Regions from separate parts of the Brevibacillus choshinensis genome, predicted to be linked through region 3. Evidence: riboswitches for the same ligand, from Rfam matches in the RefSeq annotation. Region 3 holds a riboswitch; each other region holds the start of a gene.
The links. A riboswitch is a leader RNA that binds a small molecule or an ion and turns the genes downstream of it on or off. The one in region 3 is predicted to bind lysine.
Positions count from the first base shown of each region.

Region 1: it holds a riboswitch for lysine, as region 3 does, so the genes downstream of both, JNE38_RS09255 (aspartate kinase) here and dapD (2,3,4,5-tetrahydropyridine-2,6-dicarboxylate N-acetyltransferase) in region 3, are expected to answer to the same signal.
Region 2: it holds a riboswitch for lysine, as region 3 does, so the genes downstream of both, JNE38_RS05955 (amino acid permease) here and dapD (2,3,4,5-tetrahydropyridine-2,6-dicarboxylate N-acetyltransferase) in region 3, are expected to answer to the same signal.

Region 1 is NZ_CP069127.1:1,790,745-1,797,008, forward strand. Features, by position in the region: gene uvrC (excinuclease ABC subunit UvrC) at 1-1,413, shown strand, start outside; lysine riboswitch at 1,497-1,684, shown strand; gene JNE38_RS09255 (aspartate kinase) at 1,919-3,160, shown strand; gene JNE38_RS09260 (DUF2507 domain-containing protein) at 3,264-3,713, opposite strand; gene JNE38_RS09265 (succinate dehydrogenase cytochrome b558 subunit) at 4,110-4,721, shown strand; gene sdhA (succinate dehydrogenase flavoprotein subunit) at 4,740-6,264, shown strand, end outside.
Region 2 is NZ_CP069127.1:1,102,379-1,108,642, forward strand. Features, by position in the region: gene cidR (cidABC operon transcriptional activator CidR) at 1-595, shown strand, start outside; gene JNE38_RS05955 (amino acid permease) at 1,157-2,605, opposite strand; lysine riboswitch at 2,725-2,912, opposite strand; gene speD (adenosylmethionine decarboxylase) at 3,029-4,372, opposite strand; gene JNE38_RS05965 (DinB family protein) at 4,500-4,994, opposite strand; gene JNE38_RS05970 (CGNR zinc finger domain-containing protein) at 5,153-5,722, shown strand; gene JNE38_RS05975 (inositol monophosphatase family protein) at 5,754-6,264, opposite strand, start outside.
Region 3 is NZ_CP069127.1:3,937,298-3,943,561, reverse strand. Features, by position in the region: gene JNE38_RS19835 (hypothetical protein) at 1-167, shown strand, start outside; gene JNE38_RS19830 (hypothetical protein) at 212-421, shown strand; gene JNE38_RS19825 (EcsC family protein) at 446-1,288, shown strand; gene JNE38_RS19820 (GNAT family N-acetyltransferase) at 1,263-1,811, opposite strand; lysine riboswitch at 2,043-2,228, shown strand; gene dapD (2,3,4,5-tetrahydropyridine-2,6-dicarboxylate N-acetyltransferase) at 2,357-3,067, shown strand; gene JNE38_RS19810 (aspartate aminotransferase family protein) at 3,081-4,295, shown strand; gene JNE38_RS19805 (N-acetyldiaminopimelate deacetylase) at 4,296-5,426, shown strand; gene JNE38_RS19800 (hypothetical protein) at 5,696-6,264, shown strand, end outside.

The DNA of each region.
Region 1 (6,264 bases), 2.1 Mb from region 3:
CGTTATTTCGGTCCGTATCCGAATGCAGGGGCAGCCTCCGAAGTGAAAAAACTGCTGGATCGGCTGTATCCGCTGCGCAAATGCCGCACGATGCCCAAGCAGGTTTGTCTGTATTACCACATGGGGCAATGTCTGGCGCCTTGTGTGGAGGAGGTATCTGCAGCTGAAAATCAGCGGCTTGTGGAAGAGATCAGCAAGTTTCTCGATGGCGGCCACGAGGAAATGAAGAAGCAGCTGACGGAGAAAATGATGCAAGCGGCCGAAAGCATGGAGTTTGAGCGTGCCAAAGAGTACCGCGACCAGATCAAAAATATCGAAGCGGTGATGGAAAAGCAAAAAGTCACGCTGACCGATACGGTAGACAGGGACATCATCGGCTATGCCGTAGAAAAAGGCTGGATGTGCGTCCAGGTCTTTTACATGCGCCAGGGCAAAATGATCGAGCGGGATACCACATCGTTCCCGTATTACGGCGATGAAGACGAGGATTTCATGTCGTACGTGAGTCAATTTTACTACGACAAGCAAAACGCGCTCCCAAAGGAAGTCTTGCTGCCTGAGCAGAGTGACACGGAGCTGCTGGGAGAGTGGCTGGGGATCAAGGTGCTTGCGCCGAAGCGAAGCAAAAAGCGGGAGCTAGTGCAGATGGCCTCGGAGAATGCCCGCATTGCCCTGCAGGAAAAGTTCGCGCTGATGTCCAAGGACGATGCACGCACCGTTCAGGCTGTCCACAATCTGGGGCATATTCTCGGGATCGGCACACCGAATCGAATCGAGGCGTTTGACAACTCGAATATCCAGGGGACGGAGCCTGTATCGGCGATGATTGTCTTTACCGATGGAAGGCCCGATAAAAAGGAATACCGCAAATTTAAAATCAAGACAGTGGAAGGGCCGGATGATTACGGCTCGATGCGGGAAGTCATTCGACGCCGTTATTCGCGGCTGCTCAAAGAAAATGGGACCATGCCCGACCTGATCGTCATCGACGGCGGAAAGGGCCAAATCAGCGCGGCTATGGACGTGCTGGAGAACGAGCTGGGTCTATTTATCCCTGTCTGCGGTCTCGCCAAGGATGAGAAGCATAGAACCGCCCAGCTCATGTTTGGAGACCCTCCGGAGCCGATCGAGCTGAAAAGGGACAGCTATGAATTCTACCTCCTGCAGCGTGTCCAGGATGAGGTGCACCGGTTTGCGATCACATTCCACCGCCAGTCTCGCACGAAGACCATGCTGTCCTCGCAGCTCGACGAGATTCCGGGCATCGGGGAAAAGCGCCGCAAGCTGTTGTTTACGCACTTTGGTTCCTTGAAAAAAATGCGGGAAGCGACGGTTGAAGATTTCCGGCAGCTGGGGATCGGCGACAAGCTGGCCAAGGAGATTATTTCCCACTTGCGCAAGCTGGAATCCTGAAGCTTGGAAAAAGTCATTGAACCACTCGCTGGTCCATGTTATAATCCGATTCAAACAGAATAGTTAGCCTCACTTCCATGATGGAGTGAGGTAGAGGCGCGAAAACCAAGAGTACCTCCCTGAGATCGGGAATCTGTGAAGGGTATGGGAAAGGGGAATTCGCCGAAGTGTGGAGGAAAACCCGATTTTCTTCATGCTGGGTCTGCGTTGAACAAACGCAGGACTGTCATCTGCGCAATCACCAGTTGCCAGATGGAGTGCTATCTCACGGTGTGTCAGTGTGAGTCATGACGGTTGGTTTTGTCATGCTGTGCGCTGTCCGTGTGTATTGGAAGGGAGGAACCGGGATGTCGAAACAATAGGCAGCGGCGGGGACTATTCCTTGTCGGTGCCTTTTCTTATACCATACACGAAGACCGAATGAACATAGAGAAAAATGAAAACCATACGAGTACAGGATAAAACCACCAATGAATTGGATAAAAGGAAAAGGGAGAGAAGCCGCATGGGGTTGATCGTGCAGAAATACGGAGGCACTTCCGTTGGTACCATTGAGCGAATTTTGCGAGTTGCGGACCGAATTATCAGCTACAAAGAAGAAGGACATGATGTAGTCGTAGTCGTCTCGGCCATGGGCAAATCGACAGACGTGCTGGTCGACATGGCCAAGCAGATTACGGCCTACCCATCGGAGCGGGAGATGGATATGCTGCTGACCACGGGGGAGCAGGTATCGATCGCGCTATTGTCGATGGCGCTGCACACAAAAGGCTACGATGCCATCTCCTTGACGGGCTGGCAGGCAGGTGTGACGACTGAAGACATCCACGGCAGAGCGCGGATCCAGCAAATCAACACCGAACGCATTCAAGCGGAATTGGGTCGAGGCCGTGTGGTGATCGTGGCAGGTTTTCAAGGCATCAGTGCCGAAGGAGAAATCACCACATTGGGGCGCGGCGGCTCGGATACGTCCGCAGTCGCACTGGCAGCGAGCCTGAATGCCGAGAAATGTGAGATTTTCACAGATGTATCCGGTGTGTATACCGCAGATCCGCGGGTCGTTCCTGCCGCAAGCAAGCTGGACAGCATTTCCTACGATGAGATGCTGGAGCTGGCGAACCTCGGAGCAGGCGTCTTGCATCCGCGGTCGGTAGAAGCCGCCAAAAAATACAAAGTACGGCTGGTGGTCCGCTCCAGCTTTACTGCTGAAGATGGTACGTACGTAGAGGAGGTTGCCAACATGGAAACAGGAAGAGTGGTAAGTGGAGTCGCGCATGATGAAGATGTATCAAAAGTAACCGTAGTCGGGATGCCTGCAAAAGTAGGGACACTCTCTCGCCTTTTCAATACGCTGGCTGACAACCAGGTCAATGTGGACATCATCATTCAGAGCTCTTACGATGCAGCGGAGACAAACATTTCCTTCACAGTCGCATCCGCTGACCTGAAAAAGGCTTTGGACACTCTTGCAGCGAACCAAGAGACGCTTGGCTTTGAAAAAGTGGATCATGAAGAAGGCTTGACCAAAGTATCGATCGTCGGCTCCGGCATGGTGAACAACCCGGGTGTCGCCGCGGAAATGTTCCGCGTTTTGGCTGAACAAGAAATTTCCATTAAAATGGTGTCCACTTCCGATATCAAGGTTTCTTGCGTGATTCCTGCCCATTTGACTGAGCTGGCGGTTCGCAGCCTGCATACCGCTTATGGCTTGGACGTGGCTGAAACCGCAGTCGTGCATGGTCTGTAGTAGAATAGACTCGTCTGTTTATTCTTCAACCACTCCCCTCTTCCCCAGCGAGGAAGAGGGGTTCTCCATGTCTGCCGCGGGGTTATCCATGTCTGCCGCGGGGTTATCCATGACTGGCGATAATCCGGATGTCACTTTTCCCTTCCAGCACGAGCTCGGCGGTTGTTTCTTGTCCTCTCCACCGCTCGATTGCTCCAGCGATGATTCCGCATTCTAATGAAAGGGAACGACTGAGCCGTTGGTCGGTCATGTAGGGAAAGATCGCATGGGAGAGTTTATAGTGAATGCGCAGCTTTGTCTCTTCGATGAGGTCCAATTGCCCAAGGCCGAGCCGCATGAAAGGCAGGACAATTCCGGCAGATGACTGGATCGGTATCTTCTCGCCGATTTCTTTTCCCAGCCAATAGAGGATTGGACTCTCACTATCACCTAGCAAGTGGTTTGTCAGCGTCTCTCGCAAAAGGTGATAGCCGAGGTATGGCATGTTCATCCGTTCCGCATAGGCAATCGCTTGCTGCGGCAGCAAGGCGGACAGTTGATCCGTCTCTTTCATTGTGTTCCCCTCCTGTCTGTACTAGATTATGAGGAAGCGCTATTGGTTATGACGGAATAGTAGGAAAATATCGGCTTTAGGAAAGTTTGATCTATCAATGGATTTAGTCTATTCACTGTCTTGACGCTCCCCGAGTACAGGAGTACAATTGTTTTGGTCAAAGTTTTGCCCGACTTTTTTCCGTGTTCTGACACGTTTCGACGCTAATAGACATTTTGGTGGAGAGAACCATGCATGTCTAATGGACGGGGCAATGGGTTAGGATATGGGAGAGGTCTATCAAAACGGTCACGACCGTTTTGACGACCGCTTGCGGTCACATTAAATTTTCATGAAAAACGTCGAGACGTTTTTCACAGAATCGAGCGTTACATACATTGAAAGGGGGACCATAGTATGGCGAAAGGCAATAGCTTTCTCAGTCACAAGCTGCATTCACTTCTTGGATTGTTTCCAATCGGGCTGTTTCTGCTGTTCCACTTGACAGCAAACTATCAAGCAACCCGTGGAGCGGAAGCCTTCAACACTACGGTCGGCGCAATTGAATCCGTTCCTATTCTACTAGTAGTTGAATTCGTTTTCATCTACATCCCGATCCTGTTTCACGCGATTTACGGTATCTACATTGCTTTCCAAGCGAAGCAAAATGTAGGGAACTTCGGCTACTTCCGGAACCATATGTTCCTGTGGCAACGGGTAACAGGTATCATTACGCTCATTTTCATTGTTTGGCACGTATGGGAAACCCGCATTGCGAAAGCGATGGGAGCAACTGTTGACTTCGACATGATGGCGAACATCTTCAGCAGCCCTGCGATGATCGTGTTCTATACGATTGGGATCATCAGCACTGTTTTCCACTTCTCCAACGGTATCTGGTCGTTCCTGGTTCACTGGGGAATTACAGTCGGACCACGTTCCCAACGTATCGCTACTTACTTCACATTGATCGTTTTCGTAGTTGTGACTTACATCGGCTTGCGTGCGATGTCAGCTTTCATTGTATAGGGATAGGGGGACTTCACTATGGCAAAAGGTAAACTAATCATTGTCGGTGGTGGTTTGGCCGGCTTGATGGCTACCATCAAAGCAGCAGAAAAAGGCGTTCCCGTCCAGCTATTCTCCCTGGTTCCGGTGAAACGGTCTCACTCTGTCTGTGCCCAAGGCGGTATTAACGGCGCTGTAAATACGAAAGGGGAAGGCGACTCCACCTGGATTCACTTCGACGACACCGTATACGGCGGCGACTTCCTGGCGAACCAACCGCCAGTAAAAGCTATGTGTGACGCAGCACCTGGCATCATCTACATGCTGGACCGCATGGGTGTTATGTTCAACCGTACACCTGAGGGTCTCTTGGACTTCCGTCGTTTCGGGGGAACGCAGCACCACCGTACAGCGTTTGCCGGTGCGACCACTGGCCAACAGCTCCTGTACGCTTTGGACGAACAAGTACGTCGTTACGAAGCAGAAGGACTGGTTACCAAGTATGAATATTGGGATTTCCTCGGAGCCGTTTTGGACGATACCGGTACCTGTAAAGGGATCACGGCGCAAAACATGCGTTCCGGCGAAATTCAATCCTTCCGCGCAGATGCCGTCATCCTGGCGACTGGCGGACCTGGTATCATCTTCGGTAAATCGACCAACTCGATTATCAACACAGGTACAGCAGCATCTGCGGCTTACCAGCAAGGCGTAATCTACGCGAACGGCGAAATGATCCAAATTCACCCGACTGCGATCCCAGGCGACGACAAGCTGCGCCTGATGTCCGAGTCTGCTCGTGGTGAAGGTGGACGCGTATGGACATACAAAGACGGTAAACCTTGGTACTTCCTGGAGGAAAAATATCCAGCGTATGGTAACCTGGTGCCTCGTGACATCGCAACACGTGAAATCTTCAGTGTGTGCGTAGACATGAAGCTGGGTGTAAACGGCGAAAATACAGTTTACCTCGACCTGTCTCACAAAGATCCAAAAGAGCTCGATGTCAAGTTGGGCGGAATCATCGAGATCTACGAGAAATTCGTAGGGGATGACCCACGTAAAGTTCCAATGAAAATCTTCCCTGCTGTTCACTACTCGATGGGCGGTATGTGGGTAGATTACAACCAAATGACCAACATCCCTGGTCTGTTCGCTGCAGGTGAGTGCGATTATTCCCAACACGGTGCAAACCGCCTGGGTGCAAACTCCCTCCTGTCTGCGATCTTCGGCGGTATGGTAGCAGGGCCAAAAGCAATCGAATACATCGAAGGTCTGAAGCAATCCGCGGATGATCTGTCCTCGACGCTCTATGATGGTTTCACCAGCCAAGAGCAAGCGAAATACGACAACATCCGGAAAATGGATGGTACCGAAAATGCTTACCTGATCCACAAAGAGCTGGGTGAGTGGATGACGGACAACGTAACCGTTGTTCGTTACAACGATCGTCTGCAAAAAACAGACGACAAAATCCAAGAGTTGATGGAGCGCTACAAAAAAATCAACATCAACGATACAAACAAATTCAGCAACGCGGGAGCTTCGTTCACTCGTCACCTGT
Region 2 (6,264 bases), 2.8 Mb from region 3:
AGCCAGCTTCTTTCCGCGTGTCATCGGCCGATTTTGCGAGCAGTATCCCGGGATCCGGCTGGAGCTGTTCGAGGCGGGCTCCAACAAAGTGGAGGCGGATGTAGGATCCGGTGTGCTGGACTGCGGTGTCATTCTGCTGCCGGCAAAAGAAGACATCTTCGACCATTATTCGTTCGTCAATGAAAACATCATGCTGGTCGTGCATCCATCCCACCCGCTGGCGGAACGCTCCGAAGTGGCCTTCAGCGAACTGGAAGGAGAGCGTTTCCTGCTCTTCCATGAAGACTTTGCGCTGCATAACCGGATCGTAGACGAATGCGTCCGCGCCGGCTTTCATCCTCATGTCGTGTACAAGAGCTCCCAATGGGATTTTCTCAGCGAGATGGTCGCTGCGAATATAGGGATCACGCTCCTGCCCGAAACCATTTGTGCGGAATTGGACGCAGAGCGCTTTCGCATCGTTCCGCTGGTAAGTCCGACACTCAAGTGGCATCTGGGGATGATCTGGAGGAAAAATGCGTACCGGTCGTTCGCGATGCGGGAATGGGTCCGCTTTTCCGAAGAGTGCTTGCCCACACGCCATCCATCCAAATAAGAAAATACGCGGGAAATACACCCGCTTCCTTTTTTCACTAGGTTAGGCTGTAGTGGAGGAGAGGAAAAAGGGGAAAACGCTCCAGCTTCATAGGAACACCTGCTGGGGGTCATCCCTGTCCGACTCCATGTAAAAAACGAAACCGCGTCCAAAGCAGCCGTCTCGGGAAGCTTATCAGAGGTGGACGCTTAAAACCGTGTTTCGTTTTTTCCATTGCGCCTTGGTTAGTGTTCCAAAGATCTTCCGCTTATTTCCCCTTTTTCCTCGGCCAGCTTTGGGTCATCGACGTGTCTTTTCTTGAAAGCCTTCTACGTAGTTACTTTGGGAAAACCCTTCGTGGGAAAAGCTCCCGTGATAAGTCGAAAAGACATACTTGATGCTAGTTCTTCCCTTGATTCATCCAGGTCCTTCGAAGTTGAAGCGATAGACGAAGTAGGCACATTGCTCACCCGAACCTCTGCATACCAAGTAACTAGAAACCACAACTGCTTCTCCCCACCTCCGTTCTGTTGATAAGCTATCTGTACAAAAAAGCTCCTGGTTTGGCCAGGAGCTTGAGAATTAATGCGTATTTTCATCCATGCTGAAGTCTACCTTGTCGAGGGGAACCAGCTTGGTTTTCTTGGAGAATTTATAGCCCAGCCAGACCACGATGAACAGTGGCAGACCGATGTAGGATACCATTGCGCCGTTCCAGTCGATGGCATCACCTGTGAAAGCCGTGTAGTTTTGACCGACGATCACGACGCAGCAGATGATGAAAGCCAGAATCGGACCAAACGGGAACCATTTTGCTCGGTAAGGCAGCTCCGACAATTCGCGCCCTTGGGCAAGCAGGGCACGGCGGAAGCGGTAATGGCTGACCGCAATTCCCAGCCATGCGATGAACCCGGACATACCGGAGGCATTCAACAGCCAAACGTATACAGTGCCATCCCCAAACAGGGAGGACAAGAAAGCGAGGGCACCGACGAGGGCTGTCACGATCAAGGAGTTGATCGGAACACCATTGCGAGTGACTTTGGCAAACCATTTTGGCGCTTTGCCTTCTTTTGCGAGCACCCAGAGCATCCGGGTCGAAGCGTACATGCCGGAGTTACCTGCAGACAGGACCGATGTGAGAATCACCGCATTCATGACAGAAGCCGCGAATGCAAAGCCTGCCTTTTCAAATACGATCGTAAATGGACTGATGGCAATATCCGTGATATCCCCGCTGATTAGATTCGGGTTGTCGTACGGAACCAACAGACCGATCACCAGGATCGCCAGGATGTAGAACAGCAGGATGCGCCAAAAGATTTGGCGGATGGCTTTTGGGATGTTGCGAGCAGGATTTTCACTTTCTCCAGCCGCTACCCCGACCAACTCTGTTCCCTGGAAGGAGAATCCGGCGATCATGAAGACTCCGAGAATCGCCATGAAGCCGCCGTTGAATGGCGCCTCGCCTTTGGTGAAGTTCGTGAAACCGACTGCCTCACCACCCATGATGCCGAAAATCATCAACACACCAATGATGATAAACACGATAACAGTGACAACTTTAATGAGGGCAAACCAATATTCAGACTCACCGAATGATTTCACGGACAAGGCATTCAAAAGAAACATGATTACGAGGAACAGCGCGCTCCAGACGATCGAAGGGACATCCGGCAGCCAATATTTCATAATCAGGGCAGCTGCTGCTAGCTCGACTGCAATGGTGATCGCCCAGTTGTACCAGTAGTTCCAGCCGAGCGCAAAGCCCAGGGATGGATCGACGAAGCGTGTCGCATACGTACTAAAAGAACCGGAGACGGGCATGAAGGCTGCCATTTCTCCCAGGCTTGTCATGAGGAAGTAAACCATGATACTGATAGCGATGTAGGCCGCCAAAGCACCGCCGGGTCCGGCAGAATGAATGGAGCCGCCGCTTGCGAGAAAAAGTCCCGTACCGATGGAGCCGCCGATGGCAATCATCGTGAGGTGGCGGGCTTTGAGTCCTCGCTGCAATTGATTTTCTGACATACGTTTATTGCACGACCTTTCTCAGATGTTTTTTGTTCGGAAGGAAGGTCGGAAACGAAAAACCGCCCGGGGCCAAAGAATGGCACAGGGCGGTATCATCCAATCCCCACCAAGCCTTCACTGAAGATAGCACACCACGTTTGCTCGGCAAGCAAACGTGACAGTTCTGCCCCTTATCGAGAACAGCCCCAACCCATGCGTACAGCGATACACGATGGACTTCGGCGGATTTTCCCTCTCCTGTAGTCTTAGATTTCGTCTGAATCTCGTACAGAATACTATAAAAGCCGCGACCTCTATCCTCACCGTGAAAGATGAGGATAATTGTATGAAGTTAATTTATTTATCAAATATATATGATTGTGGATGATTTCGCAATTAGAAAAAAACCCCTTCGCAATGGGAAGGGGGGTGACTGCTATTTCAATTCTTTTTTCCAGCTTCCATCTGATAAATTTCGTGCAGCTTCAGGTCCTGCATGGTATTGATCGTTGCTGCGTCGCGTTTTTCGAGAATCTGGTCAGGAAACGCAAACAGCGTGCTGAGATTCTCCGGGAGCGTCTGCGTGGGGACGGATACTGGCTGTGGTGCTGCAGGGATCGGATCACGCCCAGCGAGATGAAACCCCCAATCTCCAAAGGATGGAACCAAGCAGTGATAAGCTTTCGTGTGCAAACCAGCACTCCCGATCGTCAGACCGATGCTCCAGTACACCAGTGGCGCATCCTCAGGCGAGAAAGATTGACAGACCAAGACGCCGTTATCCCCCAAGCAGTTGGACAGCTGCTGAAAGAACTCTTTCGTGTAGATCGTGCTGATGATTTCATCTGCTGGGTCAGGGAAGTCGACGATGATGATGTGATAGGGGGTAGTCACGTTGTCGATAAACATGTTTGCGTCCACCGGGTGTACCGTTACACGGGGATCGTGCATCGAAGATTCATTCAGCGATACCACTTTCGGGACAGTTTTGGCTACTTCCAAGACCATGGAATCCAGATCGACGAGGTCTACATGCTTCACGTTTTTGTACTTCAGCACTTCGCGGAGAGCAAGCCCATCCCCACCGCCAACAATCAGGACACGCTCATGCGAAGCTGCATGAGCAAAGGCCGGATGAACGAGCGCTTCATGATAAATACGTTCATCCAGGGAGCTGAATTGCAGCTGCCCATCCAAGTACATGCGCATCTCGCTGGCTTCCACAAGCTCAATATGCTGATAGGAGCTTGTTCCCTGGAATAGCATGTTATGATCCCCAGCGAGCACTTGGCGACGTTCGATTTGATCGTACAGATCCCCGCGATCTGATGTAAGGTCGATTGGCTTCATTTTTGTTTCGCTAGCGGATGATTCAGGAGATTGCGCTGTGGATTGTTCCTCCCCAGTGCTGTATTCCCAAAACACAGGTGCTGTTGTGGAACCATTGGTGCGTTCAATTCCATAAATACGCGCACTTTTTGCAGAAAGGCCACGTAACAGAGTATCGATTTGGGTAGAGGGATCGCTGTCTCCGCATGTAAATAAATCCAAGGCAGCATACGAATACTCCGGCCACGTATGAATGGAAAGGTGAGAGGTCGACAGGAGGAAAAGCCCCGTTATGCCGTGTGGCTCAAATCGATGGAAGTTGAAGGCGAGCTTTTCCATCCCGAGGGATGTGACGATATTGGTAAGGATCTGCTCCAGATGGGAGAGATCGTCGAGCAAAGCTGAATCACAATCAAAGGCATCAATGATCAAATGGCGTCCTTTTACTTGATTCACTGTTCATACTCAACCCGCTTATTCAAGTGAACCACTCCTTTACGCTTATGATAAAGGATATGGTACTAGCTCGAATAAGGTTTGTACGATTGTGCAAGCAATGCAAGAAATGGACGCTGAATCATGATTAAGTAAAGTGACGCTTGGCGGGCCATGACCCTTGCAGCTTGCGAATTTGAACGATCTGCCCGGTGTGACAGGCATCATGCAGCATGATGCTCATGACACTCTGAGCGATCGACGTGGTAGGCAGGCCCTGGTCGAATGCTTCCTCACTTAGGGACGCCAGCTTTTCCTGAATTTGTCGATGGACACTTTCCATGCGTTGCTGTGCTTGCTTCCATGCGTCCTCATCGTCTGGTCCGCCGGATGGGACAAACGTGTCGTCGTTGGATTCAGCGGAAAGAGGAAATTCGGTACCCAACAGACGATGGAGCAGCCGTTCCTTGTAGTACAGCAGATGGCTGACATTCTCCCAGATGGTATTCGCGGCCTCGCCGACAGGACGCCAGCTCGCCTGGGCAGCGGTTACACCAGATAATGCGTCACGCAGGGGCGGATACCAGTCTTCCTGTTCGTAGGTAAACTCCCAATTCTTCAAAAGCAATTCTTTACGGCTCATGTCCATCCTCCTCGTCTAGGAAACAGGTTGGCGAAACGGTATAATGATTCCAATAACATTTGTTTGTAACTATCTTTATATAATATGGTGGTTACAAAAAGAAGATATCATAGTCGGATACTGGAAACAAGGGAAAAAATGGATTGCAGTGAAAAAAGATGGGGGTAGCAACGTTGGAGTGGCTGTGCATTGATTTTTTAAATAGCGATTGGCGGGACTGGCGAGGCTCAGGGCGCAGAGAGAATCGGCTGGAGAAGGAAGAGTGGCTGGAGCAATTCCTGAAGTACTGGGGATTGCAAGCCCCGTTACCGATCGATGGGAAAATGGGGAAGGAGCTTCTGAACCTGCGGGAATGCATGAGAAGGATGACGGAATCGTTTGTCCGGGGAGAGACAGCTGCGCCTGAGGATTTGGCAGCTCTGAATCAGGCTTTGGCACTGGCTCCAGCTTACCCTCGCCTCGTGAGCGATGGAGGAAATCAGTTTCAGATCGAGCAAGTAAGCCCAGTCCAAGGCTGGGAAAATGTCATGGCCCAGATCGCAGGCTCCTTTGCCCATTTGCTGGCACACGAGGAAGCCAGAAGGATCAAAATCTGTGACAATCACGATTGCAGGTGGGTCTTCTTTGATGAAAGCCGCAACCGCGTGCGCCGCTGGTGTGACGACAAGATGTGCGGCAACCTGATGAAGGTGCGCCGTTTTCGCGAGAGGCAAAAAGAAAAAGGGTGAAGCGCCGAAGCGTTTCGCCCTTTTCGTCCATTTAGGCCGAAACCGGTGTAAGGGGGAGCAATTTGGCGTGAACAGAAGGACCAGCTGCAACTATGCCGTATCCATCCCAGCGAAACGCTGCTCCGTCGGCATCGGATAGACATCCTCCCGCTTCCATCACCAGTAGCGCACCAGCGAGCCAATCGTAGATGCCGGATCCATATTCCCAATATCCATCCAGGCGCCCGCTCGCTACATAAGCGAGATGGAGCGCTACCGAGCCTTGCATCCGGATAGCAAACGCTTCAGGCATGACGCGCATGAGGGACTCGGCCGTATGCTTCCCTGCTGCAAGATCCATGGGAGAGGAAAAAGCAAAGAGGGTTCCGAGAATGGACTCGGATAACGCTGTTTTCCCCGATACGTGAATCGGCTCGCCATTGCACGCCGCTCCCTGTCCTGCTACGGCATGAAACAGCTCGTCACGGCACGGATCGTAGACAAAGGCAACGACGGGTGCGCCTGAATGAACCAGGCAAAGGGACATGGCCCACATCGGCATT
Region 3 (6,264 bases):
AATTCATTGATTTTCAGGATGGCAAGCCAGGAGTGTACACGATAGAAGTGACGAATGTCATGGGCTATCGTACGTGTGAAGTTGTATACAGTTCGAAGGATTACACGAAAAACACGGACATGCTAGAAAAACAGCAGTCCATGACAATAACGATTGAAGTACAATAGAGATTACAGAAGAACCCTCTGCCACGGCAGGGGGTTCTTTTCGGATGGAGGAATGCGCTGTGACGGAAGAGCAAAAGACCGTATTAATGAAGTTCGGCTTTCAAGTAGAAGGCGAGCAAGTGAAACATTTCAAACTGGGAATCGTAAGAGAAAAAGAGGAGTTTGCAGGTATTACCTCCCCTGAACAATTGCAGGAGTACGTCAAGCAGCTGCTCCGCAATCAATGTCTGTGGAAACGTCAGAAAGATGGATAAGATACACCGCAAAGGAGGCACTTGATGACAAGAGAGTCAAAGGAGTCCTTGCTTCTAGGGTTGAAAGAAGTGGTGGCGTGGGAAAAGGAACAAAATGATTTGTGGTTTTGGGAAAAACTCGGACGACTTCCATTTGTATTGCTGGATCGTATCACACCTAAATTCGTTCGAGAGAAGCTGGGAACTGCCGTGGATGAAATGGCCGCATTTCTAGAAAACGGTGGTACTTACTTGGTGCAAGATGAAGCCGTGTACAGCCGAATCCGCACGAAAATGGGGCAAGAACAAGTCATGGTGGCACAAGAGGCCGCAGAGGTTCCTTTGACCGTCATGAATGAGGTGGCGAAGGAAATGAGAGAATCGAGAGCCACGTTTGCCACGGTCCAGGGAGCTACGACAGGGATCGGAGGGATTTTTACCTTGGCATTGGATATCCCGCTTTTGCTGGGAACCTCGCTGAAGGTATTGCAGGAGATGGCGCTGTGCTATGGGTATCGTCCACAGGAAAAACGGGAGCGTCTCTTTGTGGTGAAGTGCTTGCAGTTTGCATCGTCCGATATCGTGGGGAAAAAAGCGATTTTAGAGGAGCTGTCCCAGTTTGACAGCCCGGCTGCACAGCGGGACGTGATGGCCCAATTGCAGGGCTGGCGCGAAGTCGTGGTGACTTACACTGAAAACTTCGGATGGAAAAAGCTTTTCCAGATGGTCCCGATTGCCGGGATCCTGTTCGGTGCCTACTTAAATCGTTCAACCGTGCAGGATGTCGCCGAAGCCGGCATGATGCTGTACCGCAAACGGCGAATCCTGGAGCGGCTGAGACAATCAGAAGAGCCAATCGAAGCTATTTCGTCCACTCCTCAGCCGTGATGGCGTACATGTCGTGGTCTTCCCATGCCCCGTTTATGAGGAGGTAACGCAGGGATCGCCCTTCGTAGCGGAAGCCGTTCTTTTCCAGCACGCGGATGGAGCCGAGGTTATGCGGCATGACTCCTGCCTGCACCCGATGGAGCTGCGCTTCCGTAAACGCGAACTGCAAGACGAGCTTGACCGCCTGCGTCGTATATCCCTTTCCATTGAACTCCTTGTCGAGGAAATATCCCAAGGTAGCATTCTGCCAAGCACCACGGGCCACATTGGATAGCGCGACTCTCCCGATCATCCGGTCGTTTTCTGGAAGGAAGACACCGAATGCAAAAGCGGCTTGATTGGCAAAATCTCGCTGGGCTTGGGCGATCTGCTCCTGCTGTCCTTCCAGTGTGAAGTGCGAGGCAGGGCGTATCGGTTCAAAAGGTTGCAAAAAATCGTGATTGCGCAGCCTCAGCTCCAGCAGCTCGGCTGCGTCTTCCTTTTGCAGAGGGCGCAAGTATAGGGCGTCCGTATGTAGTCGCACGTCAAATCCTCCTTGGAAAAGAAAGTGGGATAGACATTCTATCACATGCGCCCTCTAGTGAGAAGCGTATGAATACTCGATTTTCCCCAACGCCGAATGCTTTGCGCGCCTCCGCATCTTTTGGAGTAGGGGCAAGCCCGGTTTTCAGACCCTCCAGCGGTGTTTCTTTACAAGAAAGCTGTTGCCACACGGTGTTGATTTTGGTAGAGTTAAATGAAATTATGATAAGAAAGTCTAAATAGAGGTGCGCCGAAGATGAGTACATCTTTTCGAGATCTGCCGGGGGGCAGGAAAAGGAGGAAAGGCTAAAGCGCCGAAGCCGATTGCCATCCCCTGAGTGGCAAAGGTTGGGGTGCCCATGAATAATGATCATCCTGTCACAAGAAAGAGTCTTTCTTGTGGAGCGCTATTTACGATTTGCTGCCGATGTATCGAAAGCAATGAGTTAGCGCATGCACTCATTGCTTTTTTTATGTTTGGGCAGACTTCGACTGAGGTTTTCTTATTTCATTCGAAATGCTGTTGACTAAAAGGAGGATTTACCTGTGAACATGATGGATGCAAATGAAATTATCTCTTTTATTCAAAAAAGCGAAAAGAAAACTCCAGTAAAACTATATGTGAAAGGAAACCTGGAAGGCATCGATTTTGGTGCGAACGCCAAAGCTTTCATCAATGGCAATACAGGCGTCGTGTTTGGCGAATGGAAAGAGATCGAGCCAGTTCTGGCGCAAAACGCTGACAAAATCGAAGACTACGTAGTGGAAAGCGACCGCCGCAACTCCGCCATTCCGCTGCTCGACACCAAAGGAATTCAAGCTCGCATCGAGCCAGGCGCAATCATTCGTGACCAAGTGACCATCGGCAACAACGCGGTGATCATGATGGGTGCTTCCATCAACATCGGTGCGGTCATTGGAGAGGGCACCATGATCGACATGAACGTAGTGGTAGGCGGCCGTGGAACGATCGGGAAGAACTGCCATATCGGCGCTGGTTCTGTGATCGCAGGCGTAATCGAGCCACCATCCGCTCAACCAGTAGTAGTCGAGGATGACGTACTGATCGGTGCGAATGCGGTGATTCTGGAAGGCATTCGCGTAGGAAAAGGTGCGGTAGTCGCTGCGGGTGCTGTCGTCATTGAGGATGTTCCTCCATATACAGTGGTAGCAGGTACTCCTGCTCGCGTCATCAAACAAATCGACGAAAAAACTCGTTCCAAGACCGAGATCAAGCAGGAGCTACGTCAACTCTAAGGGGTGTACGAACATGGACTGGCGCTCGCTTGATGAACAATACATCGTTTCCACATACAAACGGTTGCCGATTGCCATTGCCAAAGGGGAAGGCAACTACTTGTACGACACGAATGGCAAAAGCTACCTCGATCTGTTTACCGGACTCGCAGTCAATGTGCTGGGACATTCGCATCCGCGTATTCTGAAGGCCCTGCATGAGCAAGGTGAGCAGTTTCTGCACATCTCCAATGTGTTTCTCAACCAGCCTGCCATTCGTTTGGCACAGCGGTTGGTTGAACAGACCATTACGGGAAAAGTGTTTTTCACCAATTCCGGTGCTGAGGCGACGGAGGCGGCGATCAAGCTGATTCACAAGTGGACAAAAGCGGAAGGTGCGGGCCGCGAGGGTATCGTCGTTCTGCGCAACAGCTTCCACGGCCGTACGCTGGGAGCTGTGCGATTGACCAGACAAGCCCATGTGTATCAGGATTTTCCGCAGCCGGCATTTCCCGTCTATGAGCTGGACGCTGAAGATTCGGAAGGCCTGCGTGCAATATGCCAAAGCGCCAAGCCTGCAGCGGTTTTGATGGAGCCAGTGCTCGGTTCAGGCGGGGTTGTGCCTCTGACGGAGGCGTTTCTGCGTGAGGTGGAAGCCGTTTGCCAGGAAGAAGGCATGCTTTTCGCAATGGACGAGATTCAGACCGGGATGGGACGCACGGGTAAACTGTTTGCCTATCAGCATGCAGGTGTGTCGCCTGATCTGATCTTGTTTGCAAAAGGCGTAGGGGGAGGCTTGCCTCTTGGGGGCGTGATCGCTGGTACAAAGCTGATGAACCAGTTTAAGCCGGGTGATCACGGAACCACCTTTGCCCCATCTCCTTTGTCCGCAGCCCTTGGGAATGCCGTGCTGGATGAATTGCTCGAACCGGGCTTTGCCGCTGGGGTAAACGAGGTGATCGAATACCTGTGGGCAGGACTGGAAGCCTTGCGTGCACGCATGCCAGAGCAGCTGCAGGCTTTGCGAGGAAAGGGCATGATGGTGGGTATTCCGCTGAGCGTCACGCCTGATGAAACGAGCCGTTTGCAAAGTGAATTGCTTGCAGAGGGGATCCTCGTCGATGTCACGCAAAAAACGATCGTTCGATTACTTCCGCCATTGACACTCACGAAGGGCGATGTGGATCGCTTCCTCGAAGTGTTTACCCGTCAGCTGACTGCGGCCATTTCAGCAAAGGAGGCGCTGTAGATGAGCGTTTCCACGTTTGTGCAAATACGCAGAGATCTCCATCAAATTCCGGAACCCGGCTTTCAGGAAGTAAAGACGCAACAGTACCTTCTGCGTTATCTGGAGACGCTCCCTTCTGAGCGACTCCAGGTTCAAACGTGGCGCACGGGAATTCTCGTCCGCGTTCCAGGGACCGATCCAAAACGAACAATCGCCTGGCGCACGGACATGGATGGTCTCCCGATCGCAGAGGAGACGTCCTATCCTTTCCGTTCCTTGCACGAAGGCTTCATGCATGCGTGTGGACATGACATGCACATGGCAATCGCGCTCGGGCTCCTGACTCATTTTGTGGAGCATCCGATTGCCGATGACTTGTTGTTTCTGTTTCAACCTGCCGAAGAAGGACCGGGTGGGGCTTTGCCAATGATGGAAAGCGAAGCGTTTGCCGCGTGGCGTCCTGATTGCATCTTTGCCCTGCACATCGCACCGGAGTATCCTGTCGGTCACATTGCTACCAAGCCCGGCATTCTTTTTGCCAACACTTCGGAATTGTTTGTGGATCTGGTCGGAAAAGGGGGCCATGCTGCATTTCCCCATCAATCCAACGACATGGTCGTCGCAGGCAGCCACTTGGTGACCCAGCTTCAATCCATTGTCGCGAGGAATATCGACCCACTGGATTCCGCAGTCATCACGATTGGCAAAATCGAAGGTGGAACCAAGCAAAACATCATCGCCGAGCGTGCTCGTCTCGAAGGAACCATCCGCACGTTTTCCATGGAATCGATGGCACGGGTGAAAAGTCGCATCGAGGCCTTGGTCAAAGGGGTAGAGGCTGGCTTTGAATGCACGGCCACGATCGATTACGGCTGTGGATACTGCCAGGTGTACAACGAAGAGGCACTGACAGAGGATTTCATGGCATGGGTGGACGAGGAATGCCCGGAGGTTACCCTCATTCATTGCAAGGAAGCGATGACGGGAGAGGATTTTGGCTATTTCCTCAGCGAGATTCCCGGATTTTTGTTTTGGCTGGGAGTCAATACGCCGTACGGATTGCATCACTCGAAAATCGAGCCGAACGAAGACGCGATCGAAGTTGCGATCAAGGTCGTCAGCGGTTACTTCACGAAATTGTCGGAGCGTTGATTCATTCGATCATAGGACTTGGGAGCAGCTACTCACTGGCTGCTCCTTTTTCATATCCTTTCTCCTTCTGGTCAGCAGTGCTGCATGACTAGGTAAACACCCTGTGAATAAGTCTTTCTTCCTGATTATCTAGGGCTGTGGATAGTGTGGATAGTGTTGAAAAAAGTTAGCGGAGGACCACAACTATTTGCTTGTTTAGGCGTATAAACTTATAAGAACAAATTCGGAATAACAAGCGCTGCAGCGCACACATACAGGAGGATTATGACATGAAAAAAGCATGGTTGTCGGCCTTGTTGGCAACAGCTGTCATGGCTGGAGTAGGAAGCACCGCCTTGGGTGAGGGGGCGATGCGGGTATTCATGGGTGGCGAACGAGTCGTAAGCAGCATGGGGTCATCCAACGCGAATTCTGTGGAAGATCTCGTCAATAAAATGGGTGGCTTTGTAGAATATGACCAAAACTCCGGAAAATTGGAAATTATTAAGCCGAATGTGAATATCCTTGTATTGGAAGGGATTCAGCAAACGAGAAACAAGACGGTCGTGTTTAGCAACCCGATTAAAGGATATAGTGATAAAAATGTACCACGCACCTTTAACGTGTTTGTAGAAGTCGATGAAGCGCCTGTAGCAAAAGACCTGAGAATGCAGCTGGTTTTGATTTCGCCGGAAGGAAAAGAAATTGATAAAGGGAAAGAGTGGAAGTACTCCACTGAGAAAGCAAACAGCTTTTATTTCTCTGAACCATTTGTTTCCACCAAGCTTGGAAGTTATGGGACCTACAAGATCCAGGTACGGATGAAGTCTGAGCAATTCAAGTCTTATGTGGTTGTAGG